DNA from 4 places in the Pantoea rwandensis genome. Region 4 is predicted to be linked to each of the others. Evidence: predicted binding sites of a transcription regulator. Region 4 holds the regulator's gene; each other region holds the start of a gene.

Region 1 (5,091 bases), 380 kb from region 4:
ACACCTTTGATGTGTTGTATGAAGAGGGCGACACCGCGCCGAAGATGATGTCGATTGGCATGCACTGTCGACTGCTGGGCCGCCCGGGCAAATTCCGCGCCTTGCAGCGTTTCCTCGACCATATCCAGCAGCATGAGAATGTGTGGATTTGTACGCGCCAGCAAATCGCTGAACACTGGATGGAGACGCACCCGGCTCCTGCTGTTTAGCGACCTGCGATACTCCGCGCCGACACATTGGGCCGGTACGACATGAACTGTCGTACCGGGCCTGACCACGCCAGTTTAGTCATACTGACGAGCATCGGTTTATCACGCTAGCTCATTAAACTCACCTGCGCCGCGACAATCCGCCAGCCGTAAGGCATGCGCACCCATGTTTGTTGCTGGCGACCCATCTTCTCCACGCCTTCACGCGTGAACTCAGTGCTGCACACCGCGTAGTCATCTCCAAAGGTGGTGATCACCGTATTACGTAGCGTGCGATCCAATCCCTTCGATGGACGGGCAGCGCGAAATGCACGGATCTCATCAATGCCATACAGATTTTCCCCGGCGCCCAAACGCACGGTGCGATCGTCGTGCCAGAACAACTCATCCAGCACATCAACATTGTTGCTAACCAGCGCTTCTTCATAGCGATAAAACGCAGCGGTTACCTCAGCCAGCACAGCAGGACGATCAATATGTTCAGGTGTCATGGTTACGCATCCATCAGGGTGGTTTGTGGCAGGGTCAACCCTTGCTGCTGCAGTGCCCAGGCGGCGCGCAGTGCAAGATGTTCTTTAAACGGTGCAGCGATTAACTGTAAGCCAATCGGTAATCCGCTGGCAGTTTGCAAAGGCACGGTACAGACCGGCAAGCCGAGGAAGGAAATCGGCTGTGTCAGCATGCCCATACTGGCGCGCGTCGGCAAATCCAGGCCGTTAATGTGAATCGTCTCTTGCCCAATGGTGGTCGCGGTGCAAGGGGTCGCCGGTGCAATCAGGACATCGAATTGTTCAAACAGGGGTAACACCTGCTGTTGGAAATGACGGCGGAAGCGCTGCGCCTGCACATACCACGCGGAAGGCAGCATCGCACCGGCCAGCAGACGCTCGCGAGAGTTCGGTTCGAATTGCTCGGGCATATTGCGCAAAGCGGGCAGATAGTGATTGCCGCCTTCTGAGGCGGTGAGGATAAAGGCTGCTGAGCGGGCAATTTCCGCGTTGGCTAACGTGACTTCTTCGCTGGCATCCAGCGCTTGTGCCACCACTTGCAAGGCAGCGCGTGCTTCCTCGCTGCACCAGGTCGAAAAGAAACCGCCCAGCACTGCGCTACGTATGCCTTCTGCGCCTTTGACTAATCCGTCACTGGCCGGTTCCTTCGCCTGCGCTGCCTGGAAAGCATCGCTGGCATCGTGACCTTGCAGCGCATCGTACACCAGACTCAAATCTTCCACCGAGCGAGCAAACGGACCGATATGATCGAGGCTGGCAACAAAAGGATGACTGCCACTGCGCGATAAGCGACCAAAGGTCGGTTTGAGTCCATAGATACCGCACAACGAGGCCGGCACGCGGATCGAGCCATTGGTATCGGTACCCAGTGAGAAGTGCACCAAGCCCGACGCGACGGCCGCCGCCGAGCCGCCCGAGGAACCACCGGCCACGCGGCTCAAATCGCGCGGGTTATGGGTCGGGCCATAATGGGTGTTTTCGGTGGTAAAGCCGTAAGCATAGGCATCCATATTCAGCATGCCGGAGAGCAGTGCACCGGACTGACGCAGTTGACTCACCGCCCACGCATCTTCGCAGGCCGCTGCACGTTCACTGAACAAGCTGGCACCAGCAAGGGTGCTGTGACCGGCAACATCAAACAGGTTTTTAACCGCATAAGGAATACCCGCCAGCACAGGCAATACTTCACCGCGCTGGCGTTGCAAATCGACCTGATCCGCCTCGCGCAACATGCGCTGACCGGTGATTCCGGTCCACGCATTGAGCGCTGGATTGTGCTGTTCAATGGCGTTCAACGTCTGTTGCGCCACTTCACGGGCGCTAATATCACCTTGATTCAGCGCATGATTGAGCGCTTTGATGGATAACGATGCCAGTTTCATGGATGGAACACTCCTGCCACTTCCAGCCGGTCATCCAGCGGGAAAGCCATGAGCGGTTCAGCCATGGCGGCGATGCGATTGAACTGCACCAGCAATTCAGCGCGACGTGCTTCGTCCAGCTCCAGAGCCAGAATCTGTTCCATTTGAGCGATATAAGCCGCCCAGTCCGGTTGCGAATGCATGATGGTTTCCTTTAAAAGCCGGCTGCGCTGCCGTTGCTACGTGGATCGAAGGCACCTTCCAGCATGCCGTTATTGTGTCTGACGATGGCGCCAGCGTGGCCGACTACTTCGCTGAAATCAGGCAACAGCTCAACGTCATGGCCGAGTTCGCGCAACTGCTGCACCGTTTCTGCTGACATGCGCGCTTCGAGTTTGAGAGAGTCAGAGGATTGTCCCCAGGTTCGCCCCAGCAACCAGCGCGGTGCACTGACCGCCTGTTGCAGTGGCTGTCCCTGAATGACGTGGCGGGTAAAAATCGCCGCCTGCGTTTGTGGTTGGCCATCGCCCCCCATTGATCCGTAAACCATCGTGCGACCATCTTTCAGGCGCGCAGCCGCTGGATTTAAGGTATGGAACGGTTGTTTACCAGGTTCCAGCGCCAGCAGATGGCCCGGTTGCAGGCTAAAGGCGGCACCACGGTTTTGCCAGGTAATGCCTGTGCCCGGCAGTACGACGCCGCTGCCAAATTCGTGATAGATACTTTGGATAAAGGAGACGGCTAAGCCGCTGCTGTCCATCACGCCCATCCACACGGTATCGCCAGGACCTCGTCCGGTTCCCCACGGTGCGGCTTGCTGGTGGTTAATTTGCGCCGCCAGTGTGGCAAGGTGATCGGCATCGAGCAGCTCTTGCACATTGAAGTCGATGTGACGTGGATCGGTGATGTGTTTGTCGCGCAAGGCAAAGGCTTTTTTGGTGGCCTCAACAATGCGGTGCACGGTTTGTGCCTCATCCGCCTCTGCCATGTTCAACCGGTCGGTGATGCCCAGAATTGCCAGCGATACCAAACCTTGCGTCGGTGGCGTCATATTCCAGATGTCGCCCTCGCTGTGTGCCAGATGTAACGGCGTGCAGCGGCGCGCGTGCTGTTTCTGAAGATCTTCCAGGGTGATCGGCATACCCAGCGCGGTCATTTCACGTGCCAGATGGTGGGCCAGCTCGCCGCGATAGAAACTCTCCAGACCCTGTTCACTCAACACGCTAAGCGTATTGGCAAGCGCGGGCTGGGTAAAACGGCTACCGGCGCCAGGCACGGTGCCGTCAGGCAAGAAGGTCGCAGCGAAGCCAGGCTGATCAAGTAATTCATGTTGCTTTGCGGCAGTGGCCGCAGCCTGCGATGCAGTAACAGGAATGCCATCGGCAGCATAGCGAATGGCGTCACGCAGTAAACGGGCTAACGGCAACGGCGCAGAACCTAGCTCTTCAGCCAGCGTTAACGCCTCCTGCCAGCCACTCACCGTGCCCGCTACGGTTAGCGCGGCTTTAGGACCGCGATGCGGAATGTGGCTTTCGCCGTGATAGAAGTCGAGGTGCGCCAGCGAGCCTGCTGCGCCACTGGCATCGATAGCGATAGGATCGCCATTGGGCGGCACGACCAACCAAAAGCCATCGCCGCCCAAGCCGTTCATGTGCGGATAGACAACCGCGATAGTGGCCGCGGCCGCCACCATCGCTTCAATCGCGTTGCCGCCTTCGCGTAAAACCGCCAGTGCGCTTTCACTGGCGAGATGATGTGGGGTGACGGCCATGCCGAGCGGAGCCATGTTGCTCTGTATCATAGTGAACTCTTCATCATTGATTCTTTTGTAGGGGGGATTAGGTTAGTGGTCGCCATAATGGGAGCCCCTACAAATCCGTGAGGAGATCTAAGCAAGAGCTGTTCCAGTTTTGGTTGGACATCAATGTGGATCGATTTGTGCTAGCTTGTGATGAAACGAAAGTTACAGGACCCATGATGAAACAGCTTGATGAACGCCTTCGCAGTCACTATCCGCAGCTGTCGCCGCAGGAGCAGCGTATTGCTGATTTTGTGTTTGACCATTTTGATGACCTGATCAGCTACAACAGCGCAGAGCTGGCGCGGCTGAGCGGGGTATCGAAGGCGACAGTCAGCCGCCTGTTTAAACGTCTGGGCTATGAGAAATACAAGGACATGCGTGATGAGCTGCGTACGCTGCGTCAGAGCGGCATGCCCCTCACCGACAACCGCGATGCGGTGCAGGGCAATACCTTACTGTCGCGTCATTACAAGCAGGAGATGGCGAACCTGACGCAGTGGGTGAACAGCATCGACCCGCAGCAGTTTGGCGAAGTGATTCAGGCGATGGGTGACGCAAAGCGGGTGTTTATTATCGGCATGCGTAACGCCTATCCGGTGGCATTGCACCTGCGCCAGCAGTTAATGCAGGCGCGTCCGCAGGTACATGTGCTCCCGCAACCCGGCCAGACGCTGGGCGAGGAGTTGGTGGATATCACATCCGAAGATATCGTGGTGGTGATGGCCTTCCGTCGCCGTCCACGCATCATCCGCCCCCTGATGCAGCAGCTACAGCAGAGCAACATCCCGGTGCTGGCGCTGTGCGAGCCGCAGGCGCAAGGCATTATCACCCTGGCACACTGGCAGCTGTGTGCGCCGCTCGACAGCGTCTCCGCCTTTGATAGCTATGCCTCGGCGATGAGTCTGATCAACCTGCTGGCGAATGCACTGCTGCATGAAATGCTGTCGCAAGGTCGTCAGCGTATTCATCAAATTGCCGATCTTTATCAGCATCTGGATGAACTGGAACACCGATAGTGGGCACCACTTTGGTGCTTTGCACCTTTTTGGATCGGGTTTTTATGCGGGCTTAAAGCCCGTTTTTATCGCCCCAAACTCCGTGTTTATTCGTTTTTCTTCCCTTTACTCCTCGCACCCTGTGGTTGGCACATTAGTTGCAAATCGTTTTATCAAGAATCTTTTGTTTCACGATAAACTCACCGGGGTGCATAA
Region 2 (5,091 bases), 670 kb from region 4:
GTTTTGCCTTCGCTATCTATGATAGTGACTTGCTGGTTCGGCTTGATTTTACCGCGCTTGATGCGGCCAATGCCGATAACGCCCAGGTAGTTGTTGTAGTCCAGCTGCGAGATCTGCATCTGCAGTGGGGCTTCAACTTCAACCTGTGGTGGAGAAACACGATCCACAATCGCCTGGTACAGCGGGGTCATGTCGTCTGCCATGTCGTTGTGATCCAGACCGGCGATACCATTCAGCGCTGACGCATAAATGATAGGGAAGTCCAGCTGCTCGTCAGTCGCGTCGAGGTTAACGAACAGGTCAAACACCTGATCAACAACCCAATCAGGACGCGCGCCCGGACGGTCAACTTTGTTGATGACTACAATCGGCTTCAAACCATGAGCAAAGGCTTTTTTGGTTACGAAGCGGGTTTGCGGCATAGGGCCATCCATCGCATCTACAACCAGAAGCACCGAGTCCACCATGGACATAACACGTTCCACTTCACCACCGAAATCGGCGTGTCCTGGGGTATCAACGATGTTGATACGGTAGTCGTTCCATTTGATGGCGGTGTTTTTTGCGAGGATGGTAATCCCACGCTCTTTCTCCAAATCGTTGGAGTCCATTACGCGCTCAGTCGCTTCGGTACGAGCATCAAAAGTACCGGACTGTTGTAACAGCTTGTCAACCAGGGTGGTCTTACCATGGTCAACGTGCGCGATGATGGCGATGTTACGCAAATTTTCGATCACAGCTTTGCCTCAGGCATTATAGAAATAACGCGGTATTGTACACGGATTAAGCGAAAGACTGAACATGATCACAGTATTCCCTTAAAGTTTCTCTTAGTGCTGTTTTTTAGCACCAATAACGGTGCATTAATCTGCACTGCGATGGGATTTTGCACCTTTTTGGGGCGATAATTGATCTGTGAAGCACCAAATTAGTGCGAATCATCCATACTGGTGCAGTGACCGACTCACGAAAGAGCGCGTCACAGCGCCATTTTTACCATTGTAATAAAGTTGGCACAGAATTCGCTTTATATCTTTCAAGCGAAAACGACAGTTATACAACGGTTGAAAAGAGCTTGCCGAGATCTTGGTTAGGGGTGGTCAGTAAGCGTGACACATTCCAGGCAACGAAGTTCTCTCACCATGACGATTATGACCATTTCCAGGAGAGTTTAAGTATGTCCGCTGAACACGTCCTCTCGATGATGAACGAGCACGAAGTTAAGTTTGTTGACCTGCGTTTTACCGATACCAAAGGTAAAGAACAGCACGTTACTATCCCTGCTCACCAGGTTAACGCTGACTTCTTCGAAGAAGGCAAAATGTTCGATGGCTCATCCATCGGTGGCTGGAAAGGCATTAACGAATCAGACATGGTGCTGATGCCGGATGCGACCACTGCGGTTATGGATCCGTTCTTCGAAGATCCAACGCTGATCATCCGTTGTGACATCCTCGAGCCAGGCACGCTGCAGGGCTACGACCGTGACCCACGCTCCATTGCTAAACGTGCAGAAGAGTTCCTGCGTTCTTCAGGCATCGCGGATACCGTGCTGTTTGGACCTGAGCCAGAGTTCTTCCTGTTCGATGACATCCGTTTCGGTTCTTCTACTTCAGGTTCACACGTCGCTATCGATGATATCGAAGCCGCATGGAACACCGGTAAAGAATACGAAGGCGGAAACAAAGGTCACCGTCCAGGTCTGAAAGGCGGTTACTTCCCGGTTCCACCAGTCGACTCAGCTCAGGACATCCGTTCTGCTATGTGTCTGACCATGGAGCAGATGGGTCTGGTGGTTGAAGCTCACCACCACGAAGTTGCAACAGCAGGTCAGAACGAAGTGGCTACCCGCTTCAACACCATGACCAAAAAAGCTGACGAAATTCAGATCTACAAATACGTGGTGCACAACGTTGCTCACGCGTACGGCAAAACAGCAACCTTCATGCCTAAGCCAATGTTCGGCGATAACGGTTCTGGTATGCACTGCCACATGTCCCTGTCAAAAGGCGGCGTGAACCTGTTCTCTGGCGACAAGTACGGCGGCCTGTCTGAAACTGCTCTGTTCTACATCGGCGGTATCATCAAGCACGCTAAAGCGATCAACGCCCTGGCTAACCCAACCACCAACTCGTACAAGCGTCTGGTCCCGGGTTACGAAGCACCTGTTATGCTGGCTTACTCAGCACGTAACCGTTCAGCTTCAATTCGTATCCCAGTGGTTGCGAGCCCGAAAGCACGTCGTATCGAAGCACGCTTCCCGGATCCAGCGGCTAACCCGTACCTGGCCTTCACCGCGCTGCTGATGGCGGGTCTTGATGGTGTTATCAACAAAATCCACCCTGGCGATGCGATGGACAAAAACCTGTATGACCTGCCTCCGGAAGAAGAAGCTGAGATTCCAAAAGTTGCAGGCTCTCTGGAAGAAGCACTGAACGCACTGAACGAAGACCGCGAGTTCCTGACCCGTGGCGGCGTGTTCACTGATGACGCAATCGACGCGTACATCGAACTGCGTAAGCCAGAAGTTGACCGCGTGCGCATGACTCCGCACCCCGTTGAGTTCGAACTGTACTACAGCGTTTAATTTAAAAAATTTCAGCGCATTTCACGCCGCTTATTGGCGGCGTAAATAACCTGAACGTTTTTTTGTTGCCGTGGAAACTTTAGCCCATCTCCGGATGGGCTTTTTTCACCGCGAATTCTTCGTTCGAATGATAGTTTTCAGTCCCAAAAGGCTATAATGCACTAATTTAGTGCAGAGGAACGCTGTATGGCAACTGGCACATTGCCCGACGCGGGGCAGATTCTTAACTCTCTAATCAACAGTATTTTGCTGGTCGATAACGATCTGGTTATCCATTATGCCAATCCGGCAGCGCAGCAATTACTGGCACAAAGCTCACGCAAATTGTTCGGCACGCCATTACCGGAATTAACCGGCTATTTTTCGCTGAATATTGAGGTGATGAGCGAGAGTCTTGGAGCAGGCCAGGGCTTTACCGACAGCGAAGTGACGCTAGTGGTCGATGGCCGCGCGCACATTATGTCGCTGACCGCACAGCGTCTACCCGATGGCCTTATCCTGCTGGAAATGGCGCCGATGGATAATCAACGCCGTCTCAGCCAGGAACAGCTGCAACATGCTCAGCAGGTCGCCGCACGTGATTTAGTGCGCGGACTGGCGCATGAAATTAAAAACCCGCTCGGAGGTTTACGCGGCGCCGCGCAGTTATTAACGCGTGCTCTGCCCGATCCTTCGCTGCATGAATACACCCGGATTATTATCGAACAGGCGGACCGCCTGCGTAATCTGGTTGATCGTTTACTGGGGCCCCAACAGCCCGGTATGCACGTCACACAAAGCATTCATCAGGTGGCGGAGCGCGTGGTCAATCTGGTGTCGATGGAGTTACCGGACAATGTCTCGCTGGTGCGTGATTACGACCCGAGCCTGCCCGAGCTGCCACACGATCCCGATCAGATTGAGCAGGTGCTGCTCAACGTGGTGCGTAATGCACTGCAGGCGCTGGGTGACGAAGGCGGCACTATCGTGATCCGTACCCGTACCGCGTTTCAGCTGACGCTGCACGGCACCCGTTATCGGCTGGTGGCGCGTATCGATATTGAAGATGATGGCCCTGGGATTCCTGCTCAGCTACAGGACACGCTGTTCTATCCGATGGTGAGTGGTCGTGAAGGAGGAACCGGTTTAGGTCTCTCCATCGCCCGCAGCCTGATCGATCAGCATTCAGGAAAAATAGAATTTAACAGTTGGCCAGGACACACCGAATTCTCGGTTTACCTGCCTATTCGCCAGTGAGGTTTCTATGCAACGAGGGATAGTCTGGATCGTCGATGACGATAGCTCCATCCGCTGGGTGCTTGAACGTGCGCTCACTGGAGCCGGTTTGAGCTGCGCGACATTTGACAGCGGCAATGAGGTGCTGGATGCACTCTCAAGTAAAACCCCAGATGTATTGTTATCAGATATTCGCATGCCAGGCATGGATGGGCTGGCGCTGCTGAAACAGATTAAACAGCGTCACCCGATGCTGCCGGTCATCATTATGACGGCGCATTCGGATCTTGATGCCGCCGTCAGCGCTTATCAACAAGGCGCGTTCGATTACCTGCCAAAGCCGTTTGATATTGATGAAGCGGTCGCACTGGTTGAACGTGCGATCAGCCATTATCAGGAGCAGCAGCAGCCGCGTAATCAACCGGTGAGCGGCCCGACTACGGACATCATCGGCGAAGCGCCGGCGATGCAGGATGTGTTTCGCATCATTGGCCGTTTGTCGCGATCTTCCATCAGCGTGCTGATTAATGGTGAATCGGGTACCGGTAAAGAGTTAGTGGCGCATGCACTGCATCGCCACAGCCCGCGTGCCAAATCACCGTTTATCGCGCTGAATATGGCGGCGATCCCGAAAGACCTGATCGAATCCGAATTGTTCGGGCATGAGAAAGGGGCCTTTACCGGGGCGAATCAGATCCGTCAGGGCCGTTTTGAACAGGCCGATGGGGGTACACTGTTTCTTGATGAAATAGGTGACATGCCGCTCGACGTGCAAACCCGATTGCTGCGCGTGTTGGCCGATGGCCAGTTCTATCGCGTGGGCGGCTATGCACCGGTGAAAGTGGATGTGCGTATTATCGCGGCAACCCACCAAAATCTCGAACTGCGCGTGCAGGAAGGCAAGTTCCGTGAGGATTTATTCCATCGCCTGAACGTGATTCGTGTGCACTTGCCGCCATTGCGCGAACGTCGCGAGGATATCCCACGTCTGGCGCGTTACTTCCTGCAAGTCGCCGCGCGTGAGTTGGGTGTTGAAGCGAAGATTCTGCATCCGGAGACGGAAACAGCGCTGACGCGTCTGCATTGGTCCGGTAACGTGCGCCAGCTGGAGAATACCTGCCGCTGGCTAACCGTGATGGCTGCAGGCCAGGAAGTGTTGATTCAGGATCTGCCACCAGAGCTGTTTGAGTCAAGCACGCCGGACAATCCGGTGCAGTCGCTGCCGGACAGCTGGGCCACCCTGCTGGCACAATGGGCGGACCGCGCGCTGCGTTCCGGTCATCAAAACC
Region 3 (5,091 bases), 540 kb from region 4:
ACCTGCCGCTAACGCAGCTGCGACTCGATAGCTGGCGCAGTCGGCTGGCGGTGGTGAGCCAGACGCCGTTTTTGTTCTCCGATACCGTGGCTAATAACCTGGCGCTGGGCCGTCCGAATGCGTCTCAGGAAGAAATTGAGCGCGTGGCGCGCATGGCCTGTGTACACGATGACATTCTGCGTCTGCCGCAGGGCTATGACACCGAAGTGGGTGAGCGCGGTGTGATGCTTTCCGGCGGTCAAAAACAGCGTATTGCCATTGCCCGCGCGCTGTTGCTGAATGCGGAAATCCTGATCCTCGACGATGCACTATCCGCGGTGGACGGTCGCACAGAGCATGAAATCCTGCACAACCTGCGGCAGTGGGGCAAAGGCCGCACGTTGATCATCAGCGCGCATCGTTTATCGGCGTTGACTGAAGCCAGTGAAATTCTGGTGCTGCAACAAGGTGCGGTGACTCAGCGCGGCGATCACGACAGCCTGCTAGCGAAAGAGGGATGGTATCGCGATATGTACCGCTATCAGCAACTCGAAGCGGCGCTGGATGAAGATGAAACCGCAGAGGAGGCGAATCATGGCTAAATCGCAACGTTTGTGGCCAACCCTGAAACGCCTGCTGTCATACGGCAAACCCTGGCGAAAATCGCTGTGGCTGGCGGTCGGCATGCTGTGGATTGCGGCGGCGGCAGAAGTCACCGGCCCGGTGCTGGTGAGCTACTTCATTGATAATCTGGTGGCAAAACACCAAATGCCCTGGGACATCGCCATTGGGCTGCTGGTGTGCTTTATTTTGCTGCAACTGCTGGCTGCTGGTTTGCACTATTTCCAGGCGCTGCTGTTTAATCGCGCGGCGATTGGTGTGGTGCAGCAGTTACGCATGGACGTGATGAACGCGGCACTGCGTCAGCCGCTTAGCGCCTTTGATACCCAGCCGGTGGGGCAGATTATCTCGCGCGTTACCAACGATACCGAAGTGATCAAAGATCTCTACGTCACGGTGGTGGCTACCGTGCTGCGCAGTGCCGCACTGATTGGCGCAATGCTGGTGGCGATGTTCTCGCTCGACTGGCGCATGGCGCTGGTGGCGATTGTCATCTTCCCGCTGGTACTCACGGTGATGCTGATTTATCAGCGTTACAGCACGCCGATTGCGCGTCGTGTACGTAGCTATCTGGCGGATATCAATAATGGTTTCAATGAAGTGATCAACGGCATGAGCGTGATCCAGCAGTTTCGCCAGCAGGCGCGCTTTGGTGAACGCATGGGCGAGGCCAGCCGCTCACACTATCTGGCGCGCATGGAAACCCTGCGACTGGACGGTTTCTTGTTGCGTCCACTGCTGAGTCTGTTTTCGGCGATGATACTCTGTGGGCTGCTGATGCTGTTCAGCTTTGCCACGCCCGGGGTGTTTGAGGTCGGCGTGCTTTACGCCTTTATTACCTATCTGGGACGGCTGAACGAACCCTTGATTGAGCTCACCACGCAACAATCGATGCTGCAACAGGCGGTGGTTTCCGGCGAGCGTATCTTCGAACTGATGGATGCCACTCAACAGGGATACGGCACGGATAACCTGCCGTTGGCCTCAGGGCGTATTACCTTGCACGATGTCAGTTTTGCCTACCGCGATAATCGGGATGTACTGAGCCATATCAGCCTCGAGGTGCCGGCGCGCGGTTTTGTGGCGCTGGTGGGGCATACAGGCAGTGGCAAAAGTACGCTGGCGAATTTACTGATGGGATATTATCCGGTGACACGCGGCAGCATCGAGCTGGATGGTCGCCCCTTATCGCAGCTGACGCATGAGGCGCTACGCCAAAGCGTCGCTATGGTGCAGCAGGATCCGGTGGTGCTGGCTGATACCTTGTTAGCCAACGTGCGGCTGGGACGCGATATCCCGGAAGAGCAAGTGTGGCAGGCACTGGAAAAAGTGCAGCTTGCCTCGCTGGCACGATCGATGTCAGAGGGCATTCACACGCGGCTGGGTGAACAAGGCAACAATTTGTCGGTCGGGCAAAAACAGTTGCTGGCGCTGGCGCGAGTGCTGGTTTCGCTGCCACAAATTTTGATCCTTGATGAAGCGACTGCCAATATCGATTCCGGTACCGAACAGGCGATTCAGCATGCGCTGCGTGCACTACGCCAGCACAGCACGCTGGTGGTGATTGCGCACCGTCTTTCTACTATCACTGAAGCGGATCAGATTTTGGTATTGCACCGTGGTCAGGTTGCCGAGCGGGGCACGCATGCACAGTTGCTGGCTCAACAGGGGCGTTACTGGCAGATGTATCAGCTACAGCAGGCGGGTGATGAACTCGCGGCGAGCATACCCGCTCAATCAGAAGGGTGAATTGCACCTTTTTTGCGCAGATTTATCGGATTGTTCTGTATTGATGCACTCCTTTGAGGCTGAAAGCACCAAAGGAGTGCAATATTGCAACACCTTTCTTTTGCCCTATTCCCAAACTGAGCCACTCATCACATAACGAAGCGCGATATAGCGCGTCCAGACCACTGACTGCTCCCCTTTTTTCATTTATGGCACAGCGTTTGCTTATATCTCCTCGTGTCCGCGAGACTCACTCAATTTATTATCTGGAGGGGAACGTATGAAGCTGGTTACCGTGGTAATCAAACCATTTAAGCTGGAGGACGTGCGTGAAGCTTTATCCTCCATTGGCATTCAGGGACTGACTGTTACCGAAGTGAAGGGGTTTGGTCGCCAGAAAGGTCACGCAGAGCTTTACCGCGGTGCCGAGTACAGCGTGAACTTCCTGCCAAAAGTTAAAATTGATATCGCGATTGCGGACGATCAACTCGATGAAGTGGTGGATGTCATCAGCAAAGCCGCTTACACCGGCAAAATTGGCGACGGCAAAATCTTCGTCGCAGAACTGCAGCGCGTTATTCGTATTCGTACCGGCGAGACCGACGAAGCAGCACTGTAACTGGGGCTCTGAATTGTGATGGGATGGAAAGAAATGAATAAAATGATGACTAAGTTGGGCCTCACCAGCCTGGCACTGTTACCGTCTCTGGCCATGGCGGCAGCACCTGCCGTTGCGGACAAAGCGGATAACGCCTTTATGATGATCTGTACTGCTCTGGTACTGTTTATGACGATTCCGGGCATCGCACTGTTTTACGGCGGTTTGATTCGCGGTAAAAACGTCCTGTCGATGCTGACCCAGGTTGCCGTGACCTTCGCATTAGTCTGCGTGCTGTGGGTGATTTACGGTTATTCGCTGGCCTTCAGCGAGGGCAACGCCTTCTTCGGTAACTTCCAGTGGGCGATGCTGAAAAATATCGAGCTGAAAGCGGTGATGGGCAGCTTCTATCAGTATATCCACGTCGCGTTCCAGGCTTCCTTCGCCTGTATCACCGTGGGCCTGATTGTGGGCGCGATTGCTGAACGTATTCGCTTCTCAGCAGTACTGATTTTTGTGGTGGTCTGGCTGACGCTCTCTTATCTGCCAATCGCACATATGGTGTGGGCTGGCGGTCTGCTGGCGCAAGACGGCGCGCTGGACTTCGCGGGTGGTACTGTTGTTCACATCAACGCCGCAGTTGCGGGTCTGGTGGGTGCTTATCTGGTGGGCAAACGTGCTGGCTTCGGTAAAGAAGCGTTCAAACCGCACAACCTGCCAATGGTCTTCACCGGTACTGCGATTCTGTATGTGGGCTGGTTTGGCTTCAACGCCGGTTCTGCTTCTTCTGCAAATGAAATCGCAGCCCTGGCCTTCCTGAATACTGTTGTGGCGACTGCAGGTGCGGTGCTGTCATGGGTGTTCGGTGAGTGGGCGATGCGTGGCAAACCTTCTCTGCTGGGTGCGTGTTCTGGCTTTATCGCCGGTCTGGTTGCTATCACCCCGGCTTGTGGTTATGTCGGTGTCGGCGGCGCGCTGATTATCGGTCTGGCCGGTGGCCTGGCAGGCATCTGGGGTGTGACCACCCTGAAGAAATGGCTGCGCGTGGATGACCCATGTGATGTGTTCGGTGTGCACGGCGTGTGCGGTATCCTGGGTTGTATTCTGACAGGTGTGTTCGCCTCCTCTTCACTGGGCGGCGTGGGCTACGCAGAAGGCGTGACCATGGGCCATCAGGTTTGGGTTCAGCTGTTCAGCTGCGGCGTGACCATCGTCTGGTCAGGTGTTGTCGCCTTCATCGGCTTCAAACTGGCGGATATGATCGTTGGCCTGCGTGTTCCAGAAGATCAGGAACGTGAAGGTCTGGATGTGAACAGCCACGGCGAGAACGCTTACAACCAGTAAGAAATGAGCGGTAGAAGAGCAGTGCGCTAAAATTATAAAAAGACGAGGGGGCGATAATATCGCCCCTTTTTTTATGCGTCGCGCTGGCGCATGACGCCTTCCTGAACCGTGGTCGCGACCAGTGTCCCATCCTGCGTGTAGAACTCCCCACGTACAAACCCACGTGCGCCTGAAGCTGAGGTGCTCACCACGCTGTACAGCAACCACTCTGAGAGGTCGAACGGGCGGTGGAACCACATGGAGTGGTCAATCGTCGCCACCTGCATGTCAGGCTCCAAAAAGCCTTTCCCGTGCGGCTGTAGCGCCACAGGCAGGAAGTTGAGATCCGAGGCGTAACCCAGCAGGTATTGGTGGATACGGCGATCGTCCGGCAGTTTGCCGTTGGCACGAATCCACACCTGGCGCATCGGCTCATCGACACGGCCCTTGAGCGGGTTATGGATTTGCACCGGCCGGATATCCAGCGGACGTTCAGCGAGAAACTTTTCTTTGAGTTTGAGCGGTAAATGGGCCGCCAGTTTTTGCGCCAGATCCTGCTCTGAGGGGAGATTGTCCGGGCCTGGCACCGGCGGCATGCTGTTCTGGTGCTCAAATCCGCTTTCCGGCGCCTGGAACGAGGCGGTCATATAGAAGATCGGCTGTCCGTTTTGCACCGCGCTGACGCGACGCGCGCTAAAACTTTTGCCGTCGCGCAGAGTTTCGACATCATAGATGATGGCTTTTTCGCTATCACCAGGGCGCAGGAAGTAGCTGTGAAAAGAGTGGATGATGCGCTCTTCCGGCACGGTTTGTTTTGCTGCGTATAACGCCTGACCGACGAC
Region 4 (5,091 bases):
GTAAAGGGAAAATGGGGCAACGCCTTAAAGTGCTGATTGCTAAAGTGCTGCTGGCGTGGTTGGGAATTTGGCTGGCCGGCATCGTGATCTTTGCCTTTTTACCAGTGCCGTTTTCTGCGGTGATGGTGGAGCGTCAACTGGGTGCCTGGTTCAGTGGTCGGTTCGACTATGTGGCGCACTCCGATTGGGTCAGCATGGATGAGATTTCTCCGTGGATGGCGCTGGCCGTGATCGCTTCTGAAGATCAAAAATTTCCGGAGCACTGGGGCTTTGATGTTGATGCGATACAAAAAGTGCTGGATAACGATGGCTCAGAACAGATGCGTGGTGCCTCAACGCTGTCGCAGCAGACCGCAAAAAACCTGTTCTTATGGGATGGCCGCAGCTGGGTGCGAAAAGGGCTCGAAGCCGGTTTAACCGTTGGACTCGAAACGGTGTGGACCAAACGCCGCATTCTGACGGTATATTTGAATATTGCGGAGTTTGGCAACGGCGTGTTTGGTGTGGAAGAGGCTTCACAGCGCTACTTCCACAAACCAGCCAGTCGTCTGACGCTTTCTGAAGCGGCGCTGCTGGCGGCGGTACTACCAAACCCGATTCGCTTCCGCGCTGATGCACCTTCCGGGTATATACGAATGCGCCAGCAGTGGATAATGCGCCAGATGCGTCAGTTAGGTGGGGAAGGTTTCCTCGCTCGCTACAAATTGCATTAACAGCAATTAGTCTTCGTCAAACCCGGCTTCAAACAGCTCAATCACCGCAGCCAGCGCCTCTATTTCCTGAGGGCCGCTGGCTTCAATCTCGATATGGCCGCCTTTCGCGGAGTCGAGCATCAACAGCGCAATCACGCTGCTGGCTTCGGCTTCCGTACCGGCTTCATTGCGCAGTAGTACCTCTGCGTCAAAACTCTGCACCAACTCGAACAGTTTCATTGCCGGGCGCGCATGCATGCCCAGCTTATTGCGAATCTCAACGACTTGCTTCACGGTCATGATTTACGTTTTTCCAGAGTGCGATGACGAGACTGCACATTTTTGCCGCGTGAACGGAAGTAATCTGCCAGCTGTTCGGCGATGTAAACCGAACGGTGTTTACCACCGGTACAGCCAATCGCGACCGTCAGATAGCTGCGGTTGTTGGTTTCCAGCATCGGCAACCACAGCTCCAGATAGCTGCGCGTCTGGTAAATGAAGTTATGCACTTCAGTGTGGCGGTCGAGGAAAGCCGCAACCGGACGATCAAGTCCGGTCATCGGACGCAACTTGGGATCCCAGTGCGGGTTTGGCAGGAAACGCACATCGAAGACGTAATCGGCATCAATTGGGATGCCGTGTTTGAAGCCGAAGGACTCAAACACCATGGTCAGCTCACGCTCACGTTTGCCAGACAGGCGCGTACGCAGCATTTCAGCCAACTCATGGACCGACATTTCGGAAGTATCAATGATCAGGTCTGCCCGCGAACGCAAAGGCTCAAGCAGGTCACTCTCTTCATCAATCGCGCTTTCCAGTGACAGATTTTTACTGGAGAGCGGATGGATGCGGCGAGTATCACTGTAACGCCGTATCAGTGTGTTGCGATCGGCGTCCAGGAACAGTAGCTGTGGTGAAAACGAATCCGGCAGATTATTGAGCGCCGTTTCAAACACCTCCGGCGATTCAGGCATGTTGCGCACATCAATGCTGACGGCCGCCGAAATATTGCGCTCTGTTAAGGTGTTCGCTAATTCCGGTAGCAGCACCACGGGCAGATTATCGACACAGTAAAATCCCATGTCTTCCAGGGCACGCAGTGCGACCGATTTTCCTGAGCCTGACCGACCGCTAACGATCATCAGCACCATCACATTTCTCCCGTTTTAAACCGACGAATAGGCCGGTAAATGTGTCTGTCGCTTAAGAGTGTTCTTCCTGAGCTTCTGTGATAATGGCATAGAGTTCTTCATCACTCTGTGCCGCACGCAAACGGCGGCAGACGGTTTTGTCCGCCAGACGTTTAGCGACCAGCGACAGCGTATGCAAATGGGTTTTGCACTGGTCTGCAGGCACCAGCAGAGCAAACAGCAGATCAACCGGCTGATTGTCCACTGCGTCAAAGGCGATCGGTTGGTCGAGGCTGATAAACACACCAACGGCGCGCAGCGTATCCTCTTCCAGTTTGCCATGCGGAATGGCGATACCGTTGCCAATGCCCGTACTGCCCATACGTTCGCGGGTCAGAATGGCTTCAAATAGTGTCTGGTGCGGCAGATTGAGCTGCTTTGCTGCCAACTCGCTGATAATTTCCAGCGCGCGTTTTTTACTCTGGCAGTGTACGCCGCTACGGGTACAGTCCAGTGAGAGGACCGAGCTCAATTCCAGTGTCAGATCGTTGTTCATCATCGTTTCACTTGCGAGTTCACATAGCCGCAAGGTTAACGCCATTCATAGCACAATGGCGAGTCTCCCGTTGGCGCTTGCGCAGATGACAAAACGGGGCGGTTAACCCGCCCCATTTGCGCTCTGAGTGCCGAATCGGTCAGCACTCTGCAAGCATGAAGGTTAGTGTTTTTTCAGTTTGTCTTTGTGTTTGGTCAGCTGACGGGAAAGCTTGTCGATTAACCCGTCGATGGCCGCGTACATGTCTTCCGCTTCCCCTGTGGCGTGCAGCTCTCCGCCATTGACGTGCAGTGTTGCTTCCGCAATCTGCGTCACCTTCTCCACTTTCAGAACAATATAAACCTGATTGATACGATCAAAGTAGTGTTCCAGTTTGGCAAATTTGCTATTTACAAATTCGCGCAGCGGTTCAGTGATTTCAACATTCAGTCCGGTCAGGTTTAGCTGCATAGGTCTTCCTTCTTCGTTCGGTCAAACCAACTGCTTGCGCTGGTTTGATGGCGGTATAGATAAAGACTCGCGATATTTAGCAACCGTACGTCGCGCCACCATGATGCCCTGATCGGATAACATGGAGGTGAGTTTGCTGTCGCTCAAGGGTTTTGCGGGGTTTTCCGCGGAGATCAATTTCTTCACCAGTGCACGGATCGCCGTGGAAGAGGCTTCGCCACCGCCTTCGGTATTCACATGGCTGGAGAAAAAATATTTTAATTCAAAGATGCCACGCGGGCTGTGCAGGTACTTTTGCGTGGTCACACGGGAAATGGTGGATTCATGCATATCCACGGCCTGGGCGATATCAGCCAGCACCATCGGCCGCATGTATTCCTCGCCCTGTTCAAAGAACGCCTGCTGCTGCTCGACAATACAACGCGTCACTTTGAGCAGTGTGTCGTTGCGGCTTTCGAGGCTTTTAATCAGCCATTTGGCTTCCTGCAAATTACTGCGAATGAATTGGCTGTCGCTGTCGTTACGCGCGGAGCCGCCCATCGCGGCGTAATGTTGATTAATCTTCAGGCGCGGCAAACTGTCTGAATTCAGTTCAACCGTCCAGCGCTTACTGGTTTTACGCACCAGTACATCAGGAATCACATACTCGGGTTCGCTGGTGTTGATCGATTGGCCGGGACGGGGATCAAGTGACTGAATCAGCAGCATCGCGTCTTTCAGCACGTCTTCCTTGAGGCGTGTGACACGCATCAGGCTGCGAAAATCATGGTTGGCCAGCAGATCCAGATGTTCACTGACGATCAACCGCGCTTCTGCCAGCATTGGCGCATCGGCAGCGTATTGTGAAAGTTGCACCAGCAAGCAGTCACGTAGATCACGAGCACCGACACCGACAGGATCAAAGCGCTGAACACGCTTCAGCACCGCTTCAACCTCTTCCAGCGTCAGATCTTCATCACCAATGCTGTCGCAGATGTCCTGGACGGAAACGGTGAGATAGCCCGTGTCATCAATGGCGTCGACAATTGAAGTGGCAATCGCGCGGTCGGTATCCGTAAACGGCGTGAGCTCCACTTGCCACATCAGGTAGTCCTGCAGTGACTGGGTGGTTTCGCCTTGATAAACCGGCAGCTCATCATCCTGGTAATCGGTACCCGTGCCAGAAGGCGTGCCCGCGGTGTAGATTTCATCCCAGGTGGCGTCGAGTGGAAGCTCCTCGGGCATCTCTTTCTGTTCGAGGGCTTCACGTGTGTCTAACGAGTCGCTCTCCTGATGCTCACGTGAATCGACTTCTTCATGTAGATCGGTTTGCTCAAGCAGCGGATTGCTTTCCAGCGCCAGTTGCAGTTCCTGCTGGAGTTCAAGCGTAGAGAGTTGCAGCAGACGAATGGCCTGCTGCAACTGTGGGGTCATCGCCAGCTGTTGGCTGAGCCTGAGTTGCAAACCTTGCTTCATAATTCTGCTTGAATTTCCTAAGCAAATGTCGTGAATAACGACACCTTATCAGAGTCTGAACTCTTCGCCCAAATAAACCCGTTTAACCTGCTCATCTGCAAGAATTTCATCAGGCGTGCCATGCGCGATCAGATGTCCCTGGCTCACGATGTAAGCACGTTCGCACACCGCAAGCGTTTCACGCACGTTGTGATCGGTGATCAACACGCCAAGACCGCTGTCGCGTAGGTGTTCGATGATTTTTTTGATATCGATGACTGAGATCGGGTCAACACCGGCAAAAGGTTCATCCAGCAGGATAAATTTGGGGTTGGCTGCCAGAGCGCGAGCGATTTCAACACGGCGTCGCTCACCACCGGAAAGCGCCTGGCCCATGCTGTCACGCAGATGCTCAATGTGGAACTCTTCCATCAATTCATTGGCACGATCCTGACGCTGCTCTTCCGTTAAATCATCGCGGATTTGCAACACTGCCATCAAATTGTCGAACACGCTTAGACGGCGGAAGATTGACGCTTCCTGCGGCAGATAGCCAATACCACGGCGCGCTCGCGCATGCAGCGGCAGAATACTGATATCTTCGTCATCGATCACGATGCGGCCTGCATCACGCGGCACAATCCCGACAACCATGTAGAATGTGGTAGTCTTGCCGGCACCGTTTGGACCTAGCAGGCCGACAATCTCGCCAGATTTTACCTGCAGGCTGACATCTTCCACCACGCGGCGGCCTTTATAGGCTTTCGCCAGGTTTTCAGCGACTAATGTGGCCATAGCGATCAGTTACTCTTTTTAGGGCTCGTGGACG

The links. The regulator sigma-54, encoded in region 4, starts transcription at its own class of promoters, with help from an activator protein. The targets are predictions, from matches to a motif close to GTTGGCACANNTTTCGCTNT.
Region 1: the regulator sigma-54 is predicted to act here: its motif matches at 3,969-3,988, upstream of LH22_RS17705 (gamma-glutamyltransferase family protein).
Region 2: the regulator sigma-54 is predicted to act here: its motif matches at 1,010-1,029, upstream of glnA (glutamate--ammonia ligase).
Region 3: the regulator sigma-54 is predicted to act here: its motif matches at 2,537-2,556, upstream of glnK (P-II family nitrogen regulator).

What each region holds. Positions count from the first base shown of each region.
Region 1 covers NZ_CP009454.1:3,847,101-3,852,191, reverse strand. The annotation lists gene puuE (allantoinase PuuE) at 1-209, shown strand, start outside; gene hpxZ (oxalurate catabolism protein HpxZ) at 317-700, opposite strand; gene LH22_RS17715 (AtzE family amidohydrolase) at 703-2,100, opposite strand; gene hpxX (oxalurate catabolism protein HpxX) at 2,097-2,282, opposite strand; gene LH22_RS17705 (gamma-glutamyltransferase family protein) at 2,294-3,880, opposite strand; gene hpxU (MurR/RpiR family transcriptional regulator HpxU) at 4,057-4,896, shown strand; gene LH22_RS17695 (transporter substrate-binding domain-containing protein) at 5,091-5,091, shown strand, end outside.
Region 2 covers NZ_CP009454.1:569,358-574,448, reverse strand. The annotation lists gene typA (ribosome-dependent GTPase TypA) at 1-737, opposite strand, end outside; gene glnA (glutamate--ammonia ligase) at 1,178-2,587, shown strand; gene glnL (nitrogen regulation protein NR(II)) at 2,774-3,823, shown strand; gene glnG (nitrogen regulation protein NR(I)) at 3,831-5,091, shown strand, end outside.
Region 3 covers NZ_CP009454.1:3,685,381-3,690,471, reverse strand. The annotation lists gene LH22_RS16995 (SmdA family multidrug ABC transporter permease/ATP-binding protein) at 1-581, shown strand, start outside; gene LH22_RS16990 (SmdB family multidrug efflux ABC transporter permease/ATP-binding protein) at 574-2,349, shown strand; gene glnK (P-II family nitrogen regulator) at 2,609-2,947, shown strand; gene amtB (ammonium transporter AmtB) at 2,981-4,270, shown strand; gene tesB (acyl-CoA thioesterase II) at 4,342-5,091, opposite strand, start outside.
Region 4 covers NZ_CP009454.1:4,225,106-4,230,196, reverse strand. The annotation lists gene mtgA (monofunctional biosynthetic peptidoglycan transglycosylase) at 1-713, shown strand, start outside; gene npr (PTS phosphocarrier protein NPr) at 720-992, opposite strand; gene rapZ (RNase adapter RapZ) at 989-1,843, opposite strand; gene ptsN (PTS IIA-like nitrogen regulatory protein PtsN) at 1,896-2,378, opposite strand; gene hpf (ribosome hibernation promoting factor) at 2,541-2,828, opposite strand; gene rpoN (RNA polymerase factor sigma-54) at 2,850-4,283, opposite strand; gene lptB (LPS export ABC transporter ATP-binding protein) at 4,332-5,057, opposite strand; gene lptA (lipopolysaccharide ABC transporter substrate-binding protein LptA) at 5,063-5,091, opposite strand, start outside.